DNA from 3 places in the Bradyrhizobium sp. S3.7.6 genome. Region 3 is predicted to be linked to each of the others. Evidence: riboswitches for the same ligand, from Rfam matches in the RefSeq annotation. Region 3 holds a riboswitch; each other region holds the start of a gene.
The links. A riboswitch is a leader RNA that binds a small molecule or an ion and turns the genes downstream of it on or off. The one in region 3 is predicted to bind cobalamin.
Positions count from the first base shown of each region.

Region 1: another riboswitch for cobalamin. It lies ahead of ACVJ5M_RS33555 (energy-coupling factor ABC transporter permease); the one in region 3 lies ahead of ACVJ5M_RS23355 (TonB-dependent receptor domain-containing protein).
Region 2: another riboswitch for cobalamin. It lies ahead of ACVJ5M_RS33620 (DUF1636 domain-containing protein); the one in region 3 lies ahead of ACVJ5M_RS23355 (TonB-dependent receptor domain-containing protein).

Region 1 covers NZ_JBSSEQ010000001.1:6,858,269-6,865,332, reverse strand. The annotation lists gene ACVJ5M_RS33585 (cobalt-precorrin-6A reductase) at 1-144, opposite strand, end outside; gene ACVJ5M_RS33580 (bifunctional cobalt-precorrin-7 (C(5))-methyltransferase/cobalt-precorrin-6B (C(15))-methyltransferase) at 143-1,324, shown strand; gene ACVJ5M_RS33575 (cobalamin biosynthesis protein) at 1,321-1,689, shown strand; gene cobM (precorrin-4 C(11)-methyltransferase) at 1,686-2,468, shown strand; gene ACVJ5M_RS33565 (cobyrinate a,c-diamide synthase) at 2,468-3,778, shown strand; gene cobA (uroporphyrinogen-III C-methyltransferase) at 3,775-4,506, shown strand; cobalamin riboswitch at 4,552-4,769, shown strand; gene ACVJ5M_RS33555 (energy-coupling factor ABC transporter permease) at 4,807-5,484, shown strand; gene cobF (precorrin-6A synthase (deacetylating)) at 5,533-6,282, shown strand; gene cobT (nicotinate-nucleotide--dimethylbenzimidazole phosphoribosyltransferase) at 6,293-7,064, shown strand, end outside.
Region 2 covers NZ_JBSSEQ010000001.1:6,868,425-6,875,488, forward strand. The annotation lists gene cobG (precorrin-3B synthase) at 1-744, opposite strand, end outside; gene cobN (cobaltochelatase subunit CobN) at 741-3,989, opposite strand; gene cobW (cobalamin biosynthesis protein CobW) at 3,989-5,038, opposite strand; gene ACVJ5M_RS33620 (DUF1636 domain-containing protein) at 5,035-5,409, opposite strand; cobalamin riboswitch at 5,506-5,729, opposite strand; gene cobO (cob(I)yrinic acid a,c-diamide adenosyltransferase) at 5,770-6,405, shown strand; gene ACVJ5M_RS33630 (cobyric acid synthase) at 6,429-7,064, shown strand, end outside.
Region 3 covers NZ_JBSSEQ010000001.1:4,830,538-4,837,601, reverse strand. The annotation lists gene ACVJ5M_RS23365 (hypothetical protein) at 1-470, opposite strand, end outside; gene ACVJ5M_RS23360 (DUF6925 family protein) at 531-1,541, opposite strand; gene ACVJ5M_RS23355 (TonB-dependent receptor domain-containing protein) at 1,562-3,679, opposite strand; cobalamin riboswitch at 3,794-4,007, opposite strand; gene ACVJ5M_RS23350 (hypothetical protein) at 4,083-4,304, opposite strand; gene ACVJ5M_RS23345 (hypothetical protein) at 4,417-4,674, opposite strand; gene ACVJ5M_RS23340 (hypothetical protein) at 4,777-4,989, opposite strand; gene ACVJ5M_RS23335 (hypothetical protein) at 5,142-5,318, opposite strand; gene ACVJ5M_RS23330 (adenylate/guanylate cyclase domain-containing protein) at 5,445-7,064, opposite strand, start outside.

The sequences.
Region 1 (7,064 bases), 2.0 Mb from region 3:
GCCGATGCGGGTCGGCAGCGGCTGATCGGCGGGCGCGCGAGTGCGACCGCCATAGGAATACACGGCGTCGATGCGCGCGCGTGCGACTTCCGCGGCGAGCAAGCTCGCATCGGCGGTTCCGCCCAGAATGAGGGCGCGCGTCATGGCTGATCCCTGGCTGACCATCATCGGTATCGGCGAAGATGGCCTTGCCGGGCTGTCCGAGGCAAGCCGAAAGGCGCTTGCCAAGGCAGAAACTGTTTTTGGTGGCGAGCGTCATCTCGCGCTTGCTGATGTGGAGGGGCGCGGTCGCCCGTGGCCGGTGCCGTTCGACGCAGACATCGTGGTGAGCTGCCGCGGCCGGCCGACGGTGGTACTCGCCTCCGGCGATCCGTTCTGGCACGGTGCCGGTGCAAGTCTCGCCGAGAAGCTCGATGCCAACGAGTGGATCGCGCATTCGGCGCCATCGACCTTCTCGCTCGCCGCCGCGCGGCTCGGCTGGCGCCTCGAAGCCATTGCCTGTCTCGGGCTTCATGCCGCGCCGTTCGAGCGTCTCGTGCCGTATCTGGCGCCCGGTGCGCGCATCATTTGCCTCATGCGTGACGGCAAGGCGGCCGGTGATCTCGCCAAATGGCTGAGCGAGCGCGGGTGGGGCGCCTCGGCGTTCTGGACTCTCGCCGCGCTCGGCGGGGCGCGCGAAAGCATCGCTGAGCATCGTGCCGACGGCTTTGCGGGCGATCTCGCCGAAAACCTGGTCGCAGTGGCCGTCGAGGCGAGGGGCGGGCAAGGCATTCCCCGCAGCTCCGGCCTGTCCGACGATCTCTTTGCTCACGACGGCCAGATCACCAAACGGCCGGTGCGCGCGCTGGCGCTCTCGGCGCTGGCGCCGCGTCCCGGCGAGCGGCTGTGGGATATCGGCGCGGGTTCTGGCTCGATCTCGGTCGAATGGGCGCTGTGCGGCGGGACGGCGAGCGCCATCGAGGCGCGCGAGGATCGTGCCGCGAATATCCGCAGCAATGCAACAGCGTTCGGATTGGCGCATCGGATCACCGTCATCACGGGGAGCGCGCCCGAAGCTCTTGCCGGACTGGAAGCGCCGGACGCGGTCTTCATCGGTGGCGGTCTCGATATCGAGATGTTCGATGCCATCTGGTCACGGCTTGTGCCGGGTGCTCGGCTCGTCGCGCATGCGGTGACGCTGGAAACGGAAGCGCTGCTCGGCGAGCTGCACCAGCGCCATGGCGGCGAGTTGATGCGGGTCGAGATTGCCCATGCCGCGCCGCTCGGCCGCTACCGGTCCTGGGAAGCGTCGCGGCCCGTGGTGCAATGGAGTGCGGTTCGATGAAAGTCGCCGGACTCGGATTCAAGAAGGATGTCACGCTGGCTTCGCTGCGCGAGGCGCTGCTGGCGGCCGGTGGTCCCGAGGGCCTTGCGGCGGTCGCGACTGTTAGCGACAAGGCGGAAGCGGAGCCGCTCAAACAGCTCGCGCGCGAATGCGGCGTGCCGATCAAGGCAGTCTCGGCTGAAGCGTTGGCTAACATCCACACGCCGACGCAGTCAAAACTCGTCGCGGAAAAGTTCGGCACGGGCTCGGTCGCTGAAGCCGCTGCGCTCGTTGCGGCTGGCCCTCGCGCGCGATTGATTGCGACGCGGGCGGTCTCGCGGGATCGCACCGCGACCGCCGCGATCGCGGAAGGAGACGGCGCATGACGGTGCACTTCATCGGTGCCGGGCCGGGCGCTCCGGATTTGCTGACGTTGCGCGGACGCGACTTGATCGCGGCCTGTCCGGTCTGCCTCTATGCGGGCTCGCTGGTGCCCGAGGGCGTGCTGGCGCATTGCCCGCCCGGCGCCCGCATCGTCAACACCGCACCGCTGTCGCTCGACGAGATCATCGCGGAGATCGCTGCCGCGCATTCGGACGGCAAGGATGTTGCCCGCTTGCATTCGGGCGATCTCGCGATCTGGTCGGCGATGGGCGAGCAGCTTCGCCGCCTGCGCGCGCTCGGTATTCCCTACACGGTCACGCCGGGCGTGCCGTCCTTCTCGGCTGCAGCAGCTGCACTAGAGGCTGAGCTGACGCTGCCCGGTCTTGCCCAGTCAGTGGTGCTGACGCGCACGCCGGGCCGCGCCAGCGCGATGCCTGAGGGCGAAAAGCTCGCAGCGTTCGCCGCCACCGGAGCGGTGCTCGCGATCCATCTGTCGATCCATCTGCTCGACAAGGTCGTCGCAGAGCTCACGCCGCATTACGGCGCGGATTGCCCCGTCGCGATCGTCTGGCGTGCGAGCTGGCCGGACCAGCGCATCGTTCGCGCCACGCTGGCGACGCTCGATGCCGCCGTCGGCACCGAGATGGAGCGCACGGCGCTGATCCTGGTCGGCAAGACGCTTGGTGCTGCGGATTTTGACGAGAGCCGTCTCTATGCCGTCGACTACGACCGCCGCTATCGGCCGGTCGGTGCCGATCCGCGCTTTCCGGAGGCATCGTGATGCCGGCAGGGCTCGTCATCTCCGCGCCGGCCTCCGGCGTCGGCAAGACCACGCTGACGCTGGCGCTGGCGCGCGCCTGGCGCAATCGCGGATTGAACGTGCAGTGCTTCAAGAGCGGGCCCGATTATATCGATCCCGCCTTCCATGCCGCTGCGACGGGGCGCGCTTCCGTCAACGTCGATAGCTGGGCGATGGATCGCGGGGCGATAGCTCATCTCGTCGGTCGCGGCACTGATGCCGATGTCGTGCTCGCGGAGGGCTCGATGGGCCTGTTCGACGGCGTCGCCGCGCGCGGCGTCTCCGGCACCGGCGCCACCGCCGACATTGCTGAGATGCTGGGCTGGCCGGTGCTGCTGGTGATCGATCCCTCCGGACAGGCGCAGACGGCGGCGGCGATCGCCGCAGGCCTTCGTGACTATCGCGCCGGTGTGCGCCTTGCCGGCGTGGTGCTCAACCGCGTCGCCAGCCCACGTCATGAAGATCTCGTGCGGCGTGCACTCAACGACGCCGGCATCGCCGTGTTCGGCGCGCTGCCGCGCCATGCCGAGATCAGCCTGCCGAAACGGCATCTCGGCCTGGTGCAGGCCGAGGAGCAGGCCGAGATCGGCAAGCTGATCGACGAAGCCGCGCGCTTCGTCGCCGAGCATGTCGATCTCGATGCGGTGCTGCGATCGGCAGCGAGCTGGTCGCCGCAACCGGCGGCAAACGGCATGAATGTGACGCCGCCCGGGCAGCGCATTGCGTTGGCCCGCGATGCCGCGTTCTCCTTCATCTATCCGCACATGCTGGAAGCCTGGCGCGCGGCGGGCGCCGAGATATCGACCTTCTCGCCGCTTGCCGATGAAGCGCCTGACGCGAGTGCCGATGTCTGCTGGCTGCCCGGCGGCTACCCTGAGCTGCACGCGGGGAAGATCGCGGCCAATGCTCGCTTTCGCTACGGTCTGCGTGCCTTCGCTGACAAACGGCCGGTGCACGGCGAATGCGGGGGCTACATGGTGCTGGGAACCGCTCTGACCGACGCCGACGGCGTCCGTCATGAGATGACGGGCCTGCTCGGACTGGAGACGAGCTTTGCCAAGCGCCGCATGCATCTCGGCTATCGTCTCGCTGCGCTCGCCGCGCCGATGCCGGGCCATCAGGCCGGCGCGCGCCTGCGCGGTCATGAGTTCCACTATTCGACGATTATCGCGCAGCCGGATACGCCGCTGGCGGTCGTGCACGATGCAACAGGCGCGGTCATCGCCGAGACCGGCTCGCGCCGCGGTCATGCCACCGGCACGTTCTTCCATCTGATCGCGGAGGATCGGTGAGCGGTTTTGTCACTTTCATCTCGGCCGGCCCCGGCGACCCGGAGCTCCTCACGCTCAAAGGTGCCGCGCGGCTGCGCGATGCCGACGTCGTGCTCTATGACGACCTCGCCTCCGGTGCGATCCTCGATCTGGCCCGGCCCGGCGCCAATCTCGTCGCGGTCGGGAAGCGGGCAGGGCGGCCCTCGACCAAGCAGCACCACGTCAACCGCCTGCTGGTCGACTATGCCGCGGCTGGTGTCCGTGTGGTGCGGCTGAAATCGGGCGATGCGGGTATCTTTGGCCGGCTCGAGGAGGAGCTGGAGGCGCTGCGCGAAGCTGGCATCGGCTACGAGATCATTCCCGGAATCACCTCGGCCTGTGTCGCCGCTGCGCAAGCCGGCATTCCCCTGACCCGGCGCCACACCTCGCGCCGGGTGCAGTTCGTGACCGGGGCCGATGTCACCGGCGAGCTGCCGCAGAATTTGAACTGGGCGGCGCTGGCTGATCCCGAAGCGACCACCGTGGTCTATATGGGCCGGCGCACCTTTCCGGCGCTTGTCGCAAAATTGATCGAGCACGGCCTCGCGCCTGATACCCCGGCGCTGTTCGCCGAATCCCTCGGTCGTCCCGACGAGCGGCTGGTCCGCACCACCATTGCCGAGCTGGCCGAGCAACTTGCGCGGGGCGGCGCTGCCTCGATGGCCGCCGTGATCCTGTTCGGCGCACTGGCCGGGGATTATCCGTCATGACCGTCCCGGCCGCCCTTCGCCCCTTGACGCCCGGCTGGCGAAAGGGGCACACAGGAGATGCATGGTGCTCGAGGCGGCGCAAACCGCCGGAGCATAATCGGGAATGGGGGTGGGCGGACAGTTGCGCCGCCCAAAACCCCAGCCGCCCCCGCGACTGTAAGCGGTGAGGGACTCCGATCAGCCACTGGGCCGCAAGGCCCGGGAAGGCCGGAGAACCCCAGTGAACCGCGAGCCAGGAGACCGGCCGTGCATGTCTTGTGGCCAAGGCCGTCGGGTGTGACGGCAGGAAGGAACTGAACCATGCATATCGAACCCGGAGTCGTATCGGGCGCCAAGCTCGTGTTGAGTTACGCAACCGGCATCGCCGTCGGCGGCGTTGCGCTGAAGCTCGCGGTCGAGACCGTGCGCGAGCAGGGCATCACGTCGTTCGCGGCGCGGACGCTCGCCACCACGGGCCTCGTGTTCGTCTTCTTCGAGATCCTGCCGCACTTCCCGGTCGGCGTCTCCGAGGTGCACTTCATCCTCGGCTCGACCCTGTTCCTGCTGTTTGGGGCAGCGCCCGCGGCCTTCGGCCTTGCGTTCGGACTGTTGTTCCAGGGCATCTTCTTCGAGCCGCCCGATCTGCCGCAATTCGGCATGAACGTCACCACGCTGCTGGTGCCGCTGTTCGGGATCCAGGCGATCGCCGCGCGGATCATTGCCCGCAACACCGCCTATGTCGATCTCAGGTATCGCCAGGCGCTGGCGCTTTCGACCACGTATCAGGCCGGCGTCATCGCCTGGGTCGCGTTCTGGGCCCTCTATGGCTCGGGCTTCGGTGCGACCAACCTCGTCAACATCGCGACCTTCGCGGCCTCCTACGCGCTCGTCATCGTGATCGAGCCGCTGGCCGACCTCGGTGTGCTGGCGCTGGCGAAGTCGCTGCGCGGCGTCACCGCGCCCGGCCTCGTTACCCCGCGTTTGCATAACGCGGCTTGAGAGAGACAAGCGAACGGGCGGCCGTGATGGCCGCCCTTCGCACTCACGATGCTCACGCTCTCCCTGATAGGCATCGGTTGCGGCGATCCCGAGCAGCTCACGCGCGCCGCCGTTCAAGCCATCAACGCGGCCGATCTCATCCTGATCCCGCGCAAGGGGACGGCGAAGTCCGATCTCGCAGATCTCAGGCGGACGATCTGCGCGGATGTGCTCACCAATCAAACGACGCGCATTGCCGAGTTCGATCTTCCCGTGCGCGATGCCGGTGAAGCGGATTATCACAAGGGCGTGGACGATTGGCACGAGGCCGTGGCCGCGGCCTGGTCGCAGACGATCGCCAGCCATCTCGGTGATGATGGCAAGGTCGCGCTGCTGATCTGGGGCGATCCTTCGCTCTACGATTCCTCGCTGCGCATTGCGCGGCGGCTCGATCCCTTGCCTGATATCGAAGTTGTGCCCGGCATCACCTCGATCCAGGCGCTGTGCGCGGCGCATGCGCTGCCGCTCAACGACATCGGCGAACCCTTCCTCGTCACGACGGGGCGCCGCTTGCGCGAGGGCGGCTGGCCGCAAGGCGTCGATACCGTGGTGGTGATGCTCGACGGCGGCACGGCGTTCCAGTCGCTCGATCCTGCGGGGCTGCACATCTGGTGGGGCGCTTATCTCGGCATGCCCGATCAGATCGTCATGTCGGGCGTTCTGGCCGAGATCGGCCCGCACATCATCGCCGCGCGACAGGATGCGCGCGAGCGGCACGGCTGGATCATGGACAGCTACATTCTCAAGCGCAGGCCGTAAGCGAGGCAGCATGCTCCCTGAATGGGTCACCCGGAAATGCCCCGATGTCTCCGCTGTCCATCGCGAGGCGGCGCTCGCGCGTCAGGCGCAACTGACGAAGCCGGCTGGCGCGCTCGGCCGGCTGGAGCAGCTTGCGGTCGAGCTTGCGGGCCTGCAGGCGACCGAGCAGCCGCGTGCCGCGCGGGTGCCGATCATCGTCTTCGCCGGCGATCACGGCATCGTCGCGCAGGGCGTGTCGGCCTATCCGCAAGGAGTGACCATCGCGATGATGGCGAATTTTGCCTCGGGCGGTGCCGCGATCTCGGTGCTGGCGCGTGAGCTTGGCTCAAACCTTGAGGTCGTCGACGCCGGTACGCTGGCACAGGAGGAGATGGCAGGAATCGTCACCGACAAGCCGCGCAGCGGCACGCGCGACTTCAGCGTGGAAGCCGCGCTCACCCCCACGGAGCTGGCATTCGCCTTCGAAGCCGGTCAGCGCGCAGTCGCGCGCGCAGACGCCGGCAGGCCCGATCTCCTGATCTTCGGCGAGATGGGCATCGGCAATACCACGACGTCGGCGGCGATTGCGGCGAGCCTGCTTGGCATCAGTGCCGAGGAGATCGCGGGCAGCGGTACCGGCGTCGATGCGGCCGGCCGTGCGCACAAGGCGCGCGTGATCGACGCTGCGATCGTGCGGCATGGCGTTGCAGGTGCTTCGCCGGAAAAGATCCTGTGCGCCGTCGGCGGCCTCGAAATCTCGGCGATCTGCGGCGCCATCATTGCGGCTGCACAAGCCCGCATTC
Region 2 (7,064 bases), 2.0 Mb from region 3:
CAGCATCTGCCCGAACGCGACGCCGACCAGGGCGCCATGCGGATAATGACCGGGTCGTGACGCCGCCATGACCGGAGCAGGCTCGGTTTCGCCGCTCAACGACTCCGGCAATTCCGCGCCGGCCGCGACATGAGCTGCCATGCGCCCTCGCCCGCCCTTCGCGCCGCCGGACGTGATGAACCAGTTGGCGAGCGCGAGCGCCGTACTCACGGCCTCACCGCGCGCGACGGAGCGGCCCAGCCTTGCGCCATCGGCCCGCACCACGAGCCGGCCGCCGCGATCGCGTTCGATGCGCACGTCGGCGGAATCGCCGGCGAGTACGCGCGACTTTCCATCGTCGATGGCGAAGCCGAACTTTGTGGGAAGATCGAGCGTGCTGTCCGCGAGCGCTTCCTCAAGCTCCGCGGCGAGCGCCTGTGTCTCGTCACCGCTGTTCCAGAACGGCGTCACCAAAATGTTGCGCCGGGCTTCGATGTCGGAATCGGGGTCGAGCAGCCGCAGCAACGCGAGTCCATCGAGCAGCCGGCGATGGCCCTGCTCGCTGACGCCTCTGATCTGGAGGTTGGCGCGGCTCGTCACATCGATGAGACCATTGCCGTAGCGTTCGGCGAGCTCGGCAAGGCCGGCGACTTGGGCGGCTTCAAGCCTTCCGCCGAACGGGCGCACGCGAACCACGAGCCCATCGCCCGATTGCATCGGGCGCAACGCGCCGGGACACCAGCCCTTGATCGCGGCCGCACTCATGAAGCCTCCTTCAGCGCAGCCGCGATCGAATTGCGGCGCGTTCGCCAGAGCGAGGCTTCGTGCAGGCGTGTGAAGCAGGTCTCCATCGCGGCGAGCGCCGCCGGATTCTCGCGGGCCATGAAGCTGCGGACATCGGCGTCGCCGAGCGTCGCATCGTAGTAGAGATCGAACAGATGCGGCGGTACGGCGCCGGCCAGATGCGCGAAGGCGGCCATGTGCTCCAGCGTCGCGGTAATCTCGGCGGCGCCGCGAAAACCATGCCGCATCATGCCGGCGATCCAGGCCGGATTGGCCGCGCGTGCGCGAACGACACGGGAGATTTCCTCGGTCAGCGTCCGCGCGTGCGGCTGCTCGGGCCGCGTCGTATCGAGGTGATAGAGCGATGGTCCTGCCGCACCGAGATGCGCTGCGGCCGCCGCGATGCCTGCTTCATGCGCGGCGTAATCCGCGGCGAGCAGAAGATCGGTCTCCGGCAAGTCCTGGACGTGCACGAAAGCATCGGCGGCTGCGAGCCGCGTCTCGATGCCGGCACGATCCGGCTGCATCGCACCGTCCGCCGAGAACGCCCAGGACGATGCCGAAAGCCAGGCTTCGCCGGCGGCATCACGCGTCTCGGCCGTGAAGGCATCGGGGATCGCGGACAGGCCGACGCCATATTGTCCGGGACGCGGCGCGAACACGCGCGAGGCGCGGTGGCGATAGGGATTCTCGTCGCCCTCATCCTCGCGCGTTGCGAGCGTCTCGGCGGCGGCCTCGAACAATTGCGCAAGGCCGGAGAAGACATCGCGGAACAGGCCCGACACGCGGAGCGTGACGTCGATACGGGGGCGCCCGAGCTCGGCCGGCGCGATGATGTCGTAGCCGGTGACGCGGCCGGAGGCGTGATCCCAGTGCGGCGCAAGGCCGGCAAGATGCAGCGCCATGGCGAACTCCTCGCCGGCGGTCCGCATCGTCGCCGAGCCCCAGAGATCGACCACGAGGCCTTTCGGCCAGTCGCCGTGATCCTGCAAATGGCGACGCAGCAGCTCTTCCGCAAGCCTGATGCCTTGCGCATGCGCCGACGGCGTCGGCACCGCTCGCGGATCGACGGCAAAGAGATTGCGCCCCGTGGGCAGAACGTCCTGGCGTCCGCGATACGGCGAGCCCGACGGCCCCGGCGCAACGCGCTGCCCCGCGAGGGCGGAACGCAACGCATCGCGCTCCGCGTCGGCGCAAGTGCCGCGGCCGAACACGTGCAACCCGTCGCCGAACTGGCTCTCCTTGAGATCGCAGACGAAGCGATCGATCCGCGGGATCGCTTCCGCCGGTGCAGCCGATGCATCGAGACCGAGATCGTCCTCGAGGCCCGCCGCACGCGCTTCGTCGCGAATCGCGGCGATCAGACGCTGACGTCTGGCGGGGTCGAGGCCATCGGCGGTCGAATATTCGTCCAGCAGACGTTCGAGCCGGCGTAGGCCGTCCGGCACCGCGGATTGTTCCAGCGGCGGCGGCAGATGGCCGATGGTGACGGCACCCAAGCGCCGCTTGGCCTGCGCGGCCTCGCCGGGATCGTTGACGATGAAGGGATAGATGACCGGCAGATCGCCGATCAGGGCTTCCGGCCAGCAATGTGAGGACAGCGCCACGGATTTTCCGGGCAGCCATTCCAGCGTGCCATGGGCGCCCATGTGCACAACGGCATCGATGGCCTGCCCGCGGAACCAGAGATAGAACGCGACATAGGCATGGCGCGGTGTGCGGGCAAGATCGTGATAGTCGGCATCGCGCGTGGTCGCATCGCCGCGCTCGGGCTGAACCGCGATGATCGATCGGCCACTTGCGACGGCTGCGAATTGAAATGCACCGTCGCGACAGCTCGGGTCATCCTCCGGCGCGCCCCAGGCCTGCGCGAGATCATCCTGCAAGGCTTGCGGCAGGCGCGAGAGCGCCGCGCGGTAGTCGGCGACGCTCCAGGTCAGTTGCTGCTTCAGCAACGTTTCGCCAAGTGCGGAGACCGGCACAACATCGAAGCCGGCCTCTGTCAGGTCAGACAGCAATGCCTCCACCGACGCCAGCGCATCGAGCCCGACGGCATGCGCGATCTGATGCGGACGGCCCGGGTAGTTCGAGAGCACGAGCGCCACCCGCTTCTCGGCGGCTGGCGTCGCCGCGAGGCGCCGCCAGGCCGCAACGCGCGCGGCGACGGCCTTGACGCGCTCCTCGTCGGGCCGGTGCGCCAGATGCGAAAATTGCAGATCGGGATCACGCTCCGCGGCCGATTTGAAACTCACCACGCCCGCGAACAGGCGGCCGTCGACCTCCGGCAGCACCACATGCATCGCGAGATCGCCGGGCGACAGGCCGCGCAGCGACTCCGCCCAGTCTTCGCGCCGTGCCGATGAGAGCGCGACCTGGAAGACGGGACATGATGCAGCATCGAACGGTGTCGTGCCGTCGTCGCCCATCGCCGAGAACGCCGTCGCGTTGACGATCGCGGCCGGAGGATTCGTCGCGAAATAGGTCCGCAGCCAGTCCGCAACGCCCGGAGCCTTCAGCGAGGTGACGAACGCGCCGTACGCGTCAAAGCCGCGCTCGCGCAGCGCCGCGATCAGGGCGTCGACCGGCCCGGTATCCGCGGCGGTGAGATAGGAGCGATAGAAGGTCACGAACGCGAGCGGCTTTCCCTCGCCTGCCATCGGCGCAGCAATGACGCCACGCGCGGGATCGTAAAAGCCCATCTCAGGCAGGTTCATCTCGCCGACGACCGGGCCTGCGTAAAGGCCCGAGGCCAACGCGAGCTGCGCGATCGCGGCCTGCGCTGCAACAGGACCGCCGGTGTCACAGAGCACCTTGAGCCGGCGCAGCGTCGAAACCGGCAGGGTCGAGTAGGCATCGAGCCGCGTGTCGTCGCGGCCGTCGGCCGGCAGCACGGCCAGCACGATATTGCGGTCCTTCGCCAGCTGCTGCAGGGCCGCGAGCCCGTACGGCCAATAGGATTCACCGCCGATCAGGCGCACCAGGATGCCGCGTGCCTGCGACAGCGTGCGCTCGACATAGGTGTCGACCGACAACGGATGACGCAGCTCCGCGAGATTGGCGAGCCGCAGCGACGGCAGGCTGTTGCGGCCGCGCCGCCAGCCGGCCGCGAACGCGGCAAGGTCGGAATCCGAGTACGAGAGCACCACGAGATCGGCCGGGTCCTGGCCGATGTCCCTTGGCGTCGCAGTCTCCTCGAGACCGCGGCTCTCGCGGAAGACGACGTGCATCAGATACCAGATCCTGAAAGCCCAAGTCCGACCTTGATCGCGGCCTCGTCGATATCGCCGTGCTCGCCGATCACGACGAGCTTCGACTGCCTGAGAGCTGCGCCCCAGGGCTTGTCGAACTGGTGGCGCACGCGCTCGCCGACCGCTTGCAGCAACAGGCGCATCGGCTTGCCCGCGACCGCGATATAGCCCTTGACGCGCAGCACGTTCTGCTCGCGCGAAAGACGCTGCACCGATGCGACCAATGCTTCGATGTCGGTAACCTCCGGAAGATCGATCACGACGGAGGCGAAATCGTCGTGCTCGTGATCCTCCTCGCCGTCGTGATGCGAGGGGCGCGCGGCGAGATCGTTCTCTGCGGCAGCGCCGAGGCCAAGGATGACACGCGCATCGATCGCGCCATCGGTGACGGATAGCATCGGCACGCGGCGCGGCATCTCCGCGGTGATGGCGGCTTTGGCGGCTTCGATCCCTGCGGGCCCCGCAAGATCAGCCTTGGTCAGCAGCACGATGTCGGCGCAGGCGATCTGGTCCTCGAACACTTCCGACAGCGGCGTCTCGTGATCGAGATTTCCATCCGCCGCGCGCTGCGCTTCCACCGCAGCCGGGTCCGGCGCAAAACGGCCGGCGGCGACAGCCTCGGCATCGGCGAGCGCAATCACGCCGTCGACCGTGATCCGCGAGCGGATCTCCGGCCAGTCGAACGCCTTCAACAGCGGCTTCGGCAGCGCCAGGCCCGAGGTCTCGATCAGGATGTGATCGGGCCGCACCGGCCGCGCCAAGAGCTTTTCCATGGTCGGAATGAAATCGTCCGCAACGGTGCAGCAGATGCAGCCATTGGCGAGCTCGACGATGTTCTCCTCCGGGCAGTTGGCATCGGCGCAGGATTTCAGGATCTCGCCGTCGACGCCCTCGCTGCCGAACTCGTTGACGAGCACCGCGAGCTTCTTGCCGTCAGGGTTTGCGAGCAGATGCTGGATCAGCGTCGTCTTGCCTGAGCCGAGAAAACCGGTGACCACCGTCACAGGGACTTTTGCGAGCGAGTTCATTCGGCGGCCTCCGGCAACACGGCAATGGGGGGAATGCGGGCAAGCGACTGCTTGCGGAAGATTTCGGGACGGCTGCGCCAGGGCACGAGGCCATCGGGCGCGGCGGCATAGGCCGCAGCACCCGCGACCACGTCGCTCGCATGGGCCTCTGACAGACGGCCATAGACATAGGACCAGCGGCCGGGCGCGCTGAGCGCAACCGAGCAACCCTGGCTGCATGCCGACAGGCATTCAACGGGAACCACATTGACGCCCTCAGGCGCGCCGGCGTCGAGGATCGCACCATGCAGGCGCTTGCCGGGCGTCGTCTCACCCTCGTCGAGCGTCTGGCCGGCACGGCAGGTAATACAGACGTGAAGTGTGACGGTCATCGCCTCTTCCAGGATAAACAGCGGGAGGCGAAGAGGCACACGGACCATTCCCCCGAAGGTCCGTTTCCCCGTCGCGGAACACCCCGTCCGCCGGTCCAAAACTCGTCCGCGCTGGCAGGTCTCCCGGCTTGCGGAGCAGGGCTTTTGGCCCTTCGATCCCCGCCTTCCCGATCCCCTGCGGGGGATCAGTGGCCTCGGGCATCTCTCCGGTCACGGTCGCGGGGGCGGCTGCAGTTTGGAGCCGAATCTTGTCGATTCGGACCCTATCGCATTCCCTCTTCGCCTGTCATAGGACAGGAACCAACGCCGGGCCACCATTTGCCCCCGGCCGCCTCTTGTCAAGCCGAAGGACCCTGTCAGATGACGCCTGAACCGGATACCCAAACGGCCGAGGAAACCGACGCCCGCCACGCCGCGAAAATGGCGAAAATCAAGGTCGCCCGCGACAAGATCATGGCGACCAAGAGCGGCGAGAAGGGCCTCATCATCGTCCACACCGGCGCCGGCAAGGGCAAGTCCTCCTCCGCTTTCGGCATGATCGTCCGCTGTGTCGCCCATGGCTTCCCCTGCGCGGTCGTGCAGTTCATCAAGGGCGCCTGGGACACCGGCGAGCGGCGCCTGCTCACCGGCCATTTCGGCGAGCTCTGCCAGTTCCATGCGATGGGCGAAGGTTTCACCTGGGAGACGCAGGACCGCGCCCGCGACATCGCCGCGGCGCAGGCCGGCTGGGCGAAGGCCAAGGAGCTGATATCAGATTCCAATCTGCGCATGGTCGTGCTCGACGAGATCAACATCGCGCTGCGCTACGACTATCTCGACATCGCCGAGGTCGTCGACTTCCTGAAAACGCACAAGCCGCCGATGACGCATGTCGTGCTCACCGGGCGCAATGCCAAGGACGAGCTGATCGAGATCGCCGATCTCGTCACCGAGATGACGCTGGTCAAGCACCCCTTCCGCTCCGGCATCAAGGCGCAAGCCGGCGTCGAGTTCTGACGACGCCAGATTCTGAAAACACCATGGCGCGCGCATTGATGATCCAGGGGGCCGGCTCGGACGTGGGCAAGTCGCTCATCGTCGCCGGCCTCGCCCGCGCCTTCACGCGGCGCGGCCTGCGCGTGCTGCCCTTCAAGCCGCAGAACATGTCGAACAACGCGGCCGTGACCGTCGACGGCGGCGAGATCGGCCGCGCGCAGGCTCTGCAGGCGCTCGCCGCCGGTGTCGAGCCGCACACCGACATGAATCCGGTGCTGCTCAAGCCCGAGACCGACGTCGGCGCGCAGGTGATCGTGCAGGGAAAGCGCATCGCGGCCGCGCGGGCGCGCGAATATGCGGCGATGAAACCGTCGCTGATGGGCGCGGTGCTGGAAAGTTTCGAGAGGCTGAAAGCGCGCGCCGATCTGGTCCTGGTCGAAGGCGCCGGCAGCCCGGCCGAGGTCAACCTGCGCAAGGCCGACATCGCCAATATGGGCTTTGCGCGCAAGGCCGACGTGCCCGTCGTGCTGGTCGGCGACATCGACCGCGGCGGCGTCATCGCCCAGCTCGTCGGCATCAAGACGGTGATCGACCCCGACGATGCCGCGATGATCGAGGGTTTCGTCATCAACAAGTTCCGCGGCGACCCCTCGCTGTTCGACGACGGCTACAAGCTGATC
Region 3 (7,064 bases):
ATGGCCGCAGTGAACGCGCCCTCTCCGCCAAGGAACGGCGTCGCGGCAAGCAGCGCGAGCTCATAGGCGGCGTAGGCGGCGACGAGCGCGATGGCCAGCATCAGCGGCGTGCGGCCCTGCGGCAGCAGGCGGAGAACGGTCGATGCCGCTGCCGTCGACAGCAACGCGGCAGCACCGATGACAAAGCCCCAGGCGATGGTGCTGCCATCGATGGGATAGTGCAGCACGCCGAAGCCGATGGTCTGGTTCACGAGCCAGGCGCCGGTGACGACGAGCAGCGCCGGACGCATCGGCAGCATCGCGGCGGCGACGACGGCGAACGCCGCAAACGGCGTCGCGCAGGCAAGCGCGAAGCTCGCGAGCGCGCATGACACCGTCAGCAGCGCAAAGCAGAACATCGGCGCAAGGCGCGAGGTGACCGGATGAAGGCGGAAACGGTCGGCGTGGGGCGGCAGGATGGTGACAGTCATGGAACGATCTCCTTATGGGATTTGTAGCACATTTTGTTGGAACGCGGCATCACGTCTGACTCAGTGAAGAGCCTCCATGGGATCTTCAGTCTCGGCTGGATCGCGACGGTCGTAGGCGGCAAGCCAGGCGGCGAGTGTCGCGGTGTGCGGCTCCATGGCCGCCAATTGGCGCAAGGCCACGCGAACAGTGGCGCGCGCCGTGCGATCGGGCGGAAGCGTCGCCATCTCAGGTCCCCGCCCCTTCTCGATCGCTTCGACCGCGGCCCTCTTGCACGCCGTCAGCTCCGGCAGCCCATAGAGTTCGAGCAGCGCCTGGAAGGCTGCGTGAAGATCCGGCCGAAAAGCGCGCTTGCGGCCGAGCTGATCGCGCAGCGGATGGGCCGGATAGAGATGCGCGCAGGGGATCCACCCCTCAGGCAGCGGCTCGGTGGCGGCATGGGTGCGGCGATGCGCGAGCAGCTTTGGCAGGACGTGGGTGTGCGGGCCGTCAGGGCTTCGCCCGCCCGGCGGCGGGATCGGCTGGAATACCTCGGCGCGCCCGATGCGGCTGATGAAGACGCGGTGCGGATTGGCGGCCAGAATGATCCGCATGGCGTCGCTTTCGGGCGCGAACACGGATTGGCCCGTGCGGCTCCTGAGCGCGGCGACGGCATCGGCATCGCTGACACGGATGCAAGCGTCGACCTGCAACGTTCCGAGGCCAAGGTCGAACAGGATGCCGCTGCGATCCCTCGTCAGGAGCGCCTCGACATCCGGGCCGAGCTCGGTCAGCACGGTACGACCGCTCATGGCGCTGGCTTCATGCGGGAGACACAGCGCGATGCGGTGGCTCCAGCTCTCCGTGGTCGGCGATTCCGATGCGATCAAGCGCAGGCCCGGGTGGAAGACAACGCGCATCCCACCCTTCTGCGTCACGACGCTGACCCCGTTGCGCGACTGCTCCATATCGAAGGCCTCACCGGGCTCGCGTGTGAACTCGGCAATGGCACCGAACGTGCCGACGCTCCAGCCGGCCTCAGCGTCGGCAAGCTGGCTTGCGATCAAGTCCATGAGCGGATCGGCCGTCGTCATGAGGCTCTTTCTCTCTCTCGCTATCTGACGTCGTAATTCGCCAGGCGAATGCCGCCATAGACGCCCAGTCCCGGCTGCAGAAAGCCGGTCGGATTTTGATAGTGCACATTGGCGAGATTATCGACCCGGCCAAACACCTTCACCTGGTCGGTGACCAGATATTCGGCTGCGACGTTGACGACGGTGTAGGCCGGAGCCAGCAGACGCGGAATGCTGAAGTCGCGGTTACCATCGACGAAACTCCCGACGTGCAACACGGTTGCGGAAAGTGTCAGTGGATCGATCGGATTCCAGATGACATTTGCGCTCCACTTCTCCTTCGGACGCCTCAGCAGCTCCAGTCCCGCCGTCGCATCGACCGCGCGGGTAAAAGTGTAGTCGGCACGAACGCGAAGCCGGTCCGTGATCGCAGCCGCGACGAAGCTCTCCGTGCCCTCCGTGATCGCCTTGCCGATATTGGTGTTGGTGCTCGTGAATGTCACGGGATCGAACGTGCTCTGGATCAGGTCCGTGATGTTGTTGCGGAAGTAGGTCGACCCGAAGCGAACGCGATCGCCAAACAAGGGTTGCTCGAAGCCGGCGTCGTACCCGACGCTTTCCTCCGGCCTGAGGTTGGGATTTGCAAAGAAGAAGAACGCGGGAAAGCTGACGTAAAGCTGGTTGAGCGTCGGCGCCTTGAACCCCGTGCCGTAGCTTCCCTTGAACTTCGTATCCGTGACCGGCACGATCACGGCAGACGCCAGACGAAAGGTCGGATGCTCTCCAAACCGCTCGTTGTCGTCCTGCCGGACATTGGCCGTGAAGAAGATGCGATCCCGGAACTGGGACTGCAGCTCCATATATCCGGCCTTGTTGACGTTTTGCGCCGAAACCGTCGCCGTTTGCAGTGTTTCGGTCTCATGCTCCGCGCCAATGATGACATTGTTGTTGGGCGCGAGCTGGGTCGTGGTGTGCCAATCATACTTGACGCGGTCGCCGGTCGTGATCGTGGCCATCGCGTCGCCGGGCGAGATGTTGTAGTTCCAGTGATTGGTGTAGTTGACGCCGAAATAGCTCTTCATCCGGTCGTCGAGAGCGGACCAGACCGCCTCCCCGCGCGTGAAGAGCTGGTGCACCGTCTGCGTGCTTTGCGCGGCCGCGGGAAAGCTCGCGGATGTGACGGGATCGAAGGTGTCTCCGGTAAAGCGCAGGGTGGCGTCGGTGTACCGCGCCACGCTATTGAGCGTCAGGTTTTCGCTCAATTCGACGCCAAGCTTCGTCGAATAGGTCATATTGTCGTAATAGTTGCCGATCGCCTTCTGCCCCGGCGGCAGCAATTCGACCGGTGTCACCGGCACGTCGTTCGCGTGGAAATGCGCAACGTTGAAGGCATAGTTGAAGTGGTCCTGTGAACCGCTCAGGCCTGCGGTCTGGTTGAACGTTCCGAACGAGCCTCCCTCGACCGAGCCGGTCGCGCGGGCGGGACCGTCACCCTTCTTCGTCACGATGGAGATCACGCCACCCAGCGCGTCTGCGCCGTAGAGACCGCCCTGCGGACCGCGCAGGACTTCGATCTGCTGAATGTCGGAGGTGAGCAACTGGCCGAAATCAAACGAACGGTTCGGGTTGCTGGGATCGCTGACGTCGATGCCGTCGATCAGGACCTTGGTGTGGTTGGAATTCGTTCCGCGCATGAAGATCGACGTCTGTCCGCCGGGGCCGCCGGTCTGCACGAGGTTGAGGCCGGGAACCGCGCTCAGTGCATCGGATGCGGTCCGGCGCTGATCGCGCTCCATGTCTCTGGCGGTCAGAACCGTCACCGAGCTCGCAACCAGATTGGTCGGAGTGACGATACCCGTCGGACTGACGACGACCGTCGGAAACAGGTTGGCGGCGGATACCCCGGCAACCGGGGGCGACGCCGGCACCAGCCCGGGCTTCGGCACCCGAGCGACGCGCCGCTGCTCGGGCTGGTCGGGCGCAGGCCGCGCGGCTCGCGGCTTGGCCGGACGCTCGGTCGGCGCGACCTCGACCGGCGGCAGCAGATCGGGCGATGCCGACTGCTGGGCCTGGGCAATGGACAGATCGAGCGAATACAGGGAAACGAACGCGACAAGGCCGGCGCGGAAGCGCCTGGCGGCAAAGACATTACGGGACACTCTTGTAACCTCGGTATGACGTCAGTGGCACGTCACAGCGAACGAGGTTTCACGGCGGAGCGTTCGATTGCTCCGGTGAAGCTAATGTCTGTACTCCCCGACCGACATCTTCGCGTGTGACCACGGCTGACGGCAGGTCTCCTGGCTCGCGGGTCGTTACCTTACGTCGCCTTCCCAGGACCGAGATTCCCAGTGGCATATGACGAAAGATTCACCGCTTACAGTTGCGGGGGCAGCCGTGGCGTTGAGAATATCCCGGTATCGGGAAAACCTCGCACCACGTTCCCTTTTGATCTCCGTGAGGAGAACCGTCACCGACCAATCTAGGGGGCAGGCAAGCGGAGAGTCAATCGGCCGGTTGCATGGCGGTCAAAGCACCGCACCGGAGATTGAGCTGGCGCAATCAGGCCGGCTCCCGCTCCGAACGCGTCCTGATCATCGCCCGCTCGCCGGCATCGACGAGTTGGCCGATGCCGGTGCGGCCCGTGAGCGCGCAGCGGATGATGTTCTCGGCAACGGACCTGCGAAAGCAATGGTCCTCGCCGACCGGGCGATTGCGGCAGACCCGATCCAGCGCCAGCTTCATGTTGATCCGGGTGCGGGTGTCGAAATGCTCGCTGATCATTCGCAGGGCCTCGATGCGTTGATGTCGGAGCGGAAACGCGTCGGCGTAGGCCGGGTTCCAAAACTTGCGCAGAGCTGACTACGCCCGCCCTCTTGGCCCTGTGACGGGCGGGCTACGCCCGACCTCTTGGCCGCTGGGCCTGAGCCCAGGCCGCGGTGACGTCGCGCAGCGGAGCGTCGATGCGTCGGATCGGGGTCAGCTCACCGGAGGCCGAGATGATGGCGGTCTCCTCGCAGCGACAGCGCGGGCATACGAAGCGGACCTCGTGCGGCGACGAAGACCAGCTCGAACGTTTGACGTTGGCCGCCATCGGGCTTGCATCGCAATGCGAGCACGACACCAGGAACCGACCGGGATCGAGCATACCCATTCCATAGGACTCCGCGTCCTGCCTGCCGCTTCAATGACTAACCCATGTGAATCGTTCCGGTGCCCGAGCACCCTCAGCGCTAGCTCCAGCCAGCGCCGCCGCTCAGTGGGCACCCTTGAGGGTGCATGACGTGGTGCAGGTGACGGTGTTGCCGTGGTCGCACGCCTTGCAGGCGGCAACGCACTGGTTCATGTCGCGGGGATTGTAGGAGCTGTAGTTCCGCATCGCACAGACCGGGGTCGAGCCGGTGATGTCCTGCTCCTGGTTGCAGGCGGCCGTCATGAGCGCGAAGATGAGGACTGCGAGAAGGCGCATGGGATTGCCCTGGTGAGGAGCGGCAAAGCGACGTCAGCGAGATGCGCTGCACCGCAACGGACCTCGGCATTCCCAATGCGAGCAATCATGATCGCGACGCTCGCATCCTCAAAGGATGCGCGCCAAACATTAAGAACGGATTGCAGGCGGCGTCAGGCCGCGGCCTTGGTCGCGATCGCCTTCCGCATATCCACCGCCAGCTGACGATACTGCTCCGAGAGTCTCAGATAGAACTCGCGCTTGGTGCTGTCGGTGGCGAGCTTGGCAATCAGCTCGCATTCGGCGGTGAGCGTCTCGAACCGTTCCAGCCTGTCATGAAGTTCTGTCATCGGCGTGTCCCCATCAAACGCCACAAGGGACGTCAAACCTAAGCCTGAGAAATAGGTCACGGCGAACATCGTTATCGAGTAGAAACGTTTTTTCCAGCAAGGGCGGTGCAAGCCCAGCAAGAACGGCTATTTCTGCTCCAGCCGCCAGGCACCATCCCAAGCTGCGTCCGGCGGATTGGCCTCGAACTGCGCGATGCGGCCGAGCAGCGTGCGCGAGGGACCGTCGCCGGGCACGGCTTCGAGCGCTGCATTGAACGCGGCGCGAGCCTCGTCGAAGCGCTGCGCGCGGTAGGCGGCGAGGCCTTCGGCGTAGCGCGCGCGCAGGCTCTCCTGCGGGACGCTGAGCCCGTGCGCCTTGCTCATCACCTCGAAAATGGCCTGCGATGCGCTTTGGCCGGCCACCGCCAGACGATCGATCTCGCGCAGCTCGAGGTTCGAGCCGATCGCGTCCGCCGTGGCCTGCGCGATCAGGATCCGCGTGCCGTAGATCTTGTTGACCAGCTCGAGACGCGAGGCGAGGTTCACGGCGTCGCCCATCACCGTAAAGCTCATCATCAGCTCGGAGCCGATGCTGCCGGTCAGGACCTCGCCGGTGGCAATCCCAATGCGCAGATCACAAGGGCCTGGCATGGCGCGGATGCCGAGCAGGTCAGGCAATTGCTTCTGCAACGCCGGCACCTCATCGGCCATATCGATGGCGGCGTAGCAGGCGAACAGCGCCGGCTCGTCCTCCTCAATGAAGGGAGGGCCCCAATAGGCCATGATGGCATCGCCGATATATTTATCGATGACGCCGCGATGGCTCCGGATCGGCGCGGACATCACCGTGAAATAGTGGTTCATGACCTTGACGAGGCCGCGCGGGGTCATGCCCTCGCTCATCGAGGTGAAGCCGCTCATGTCGGAGAACATGATGGTCATCACCCGGCGCTGGCCGTCGATGGCGACCTCCGGGCGGTCGATCAGCCCCTGCGCCACCTTGGGATCGATATAGCGGCCAAAGGTCTCACGGATCCGCTCGTTGTGCCGCAGCTGCTCGATCATGCGATTGAAGGCGGCGGCGAGTTCGCCGATCTCGTCCTGGGTCGAGACCGTGATGGTCTTGTCGAAGCGGCCCGCCTCGACCTCGCGGGTGCCGGCGAGCAACAGCCGCACCGGTCGCGTGATGCCACTGGAGACGAGGAGCGCGAAAGCAAATCCGACCACCGCCGCGAGGATGGTGACGATGCCCGAAATGATCATCGCCTGGTGCTGGCGACCGATCACTGTCGCCGTACTGGCGAAGACCTGCTTCAGCATGTCGGCGCGGATCGCGTCGATCTTCTGGTTGAACTGGTCGCGTATGGTGTCGAGATGCTCCAGGGTCCCGCGCGCCTCCGTCATCTGCTTGCCTTCGACCTGCTTGAGGAGTTTTGCGTGGTCCTCATTCATGTCGTGACGCAGCTCGGTGAGAGCGGTTTCGATGCGGGTCTCGATCCGCGCCAGCCCGGCATTGTCGGAAGGCGTCCTCTTGTCGTCGATGATCGCGTTGATGTGCGTGCGCGCGGCCTCGGCTTCCTCGTCGATCTTCCGATCGGCCTCCTCGAATTCGCGCAGGCGCGCCGCGTAGGCCTCCTCCTCCGAGGGGGCCTGCATCTTCATCATAACCATCCGCCGCAGCGCCACCGAGCGCTCCAGCGAGCGGATGTTGGCGCGCGCCAGATGGCCATAGGCCGGAATGTAGCGATCGGTCAGCTCGTCGAGCAG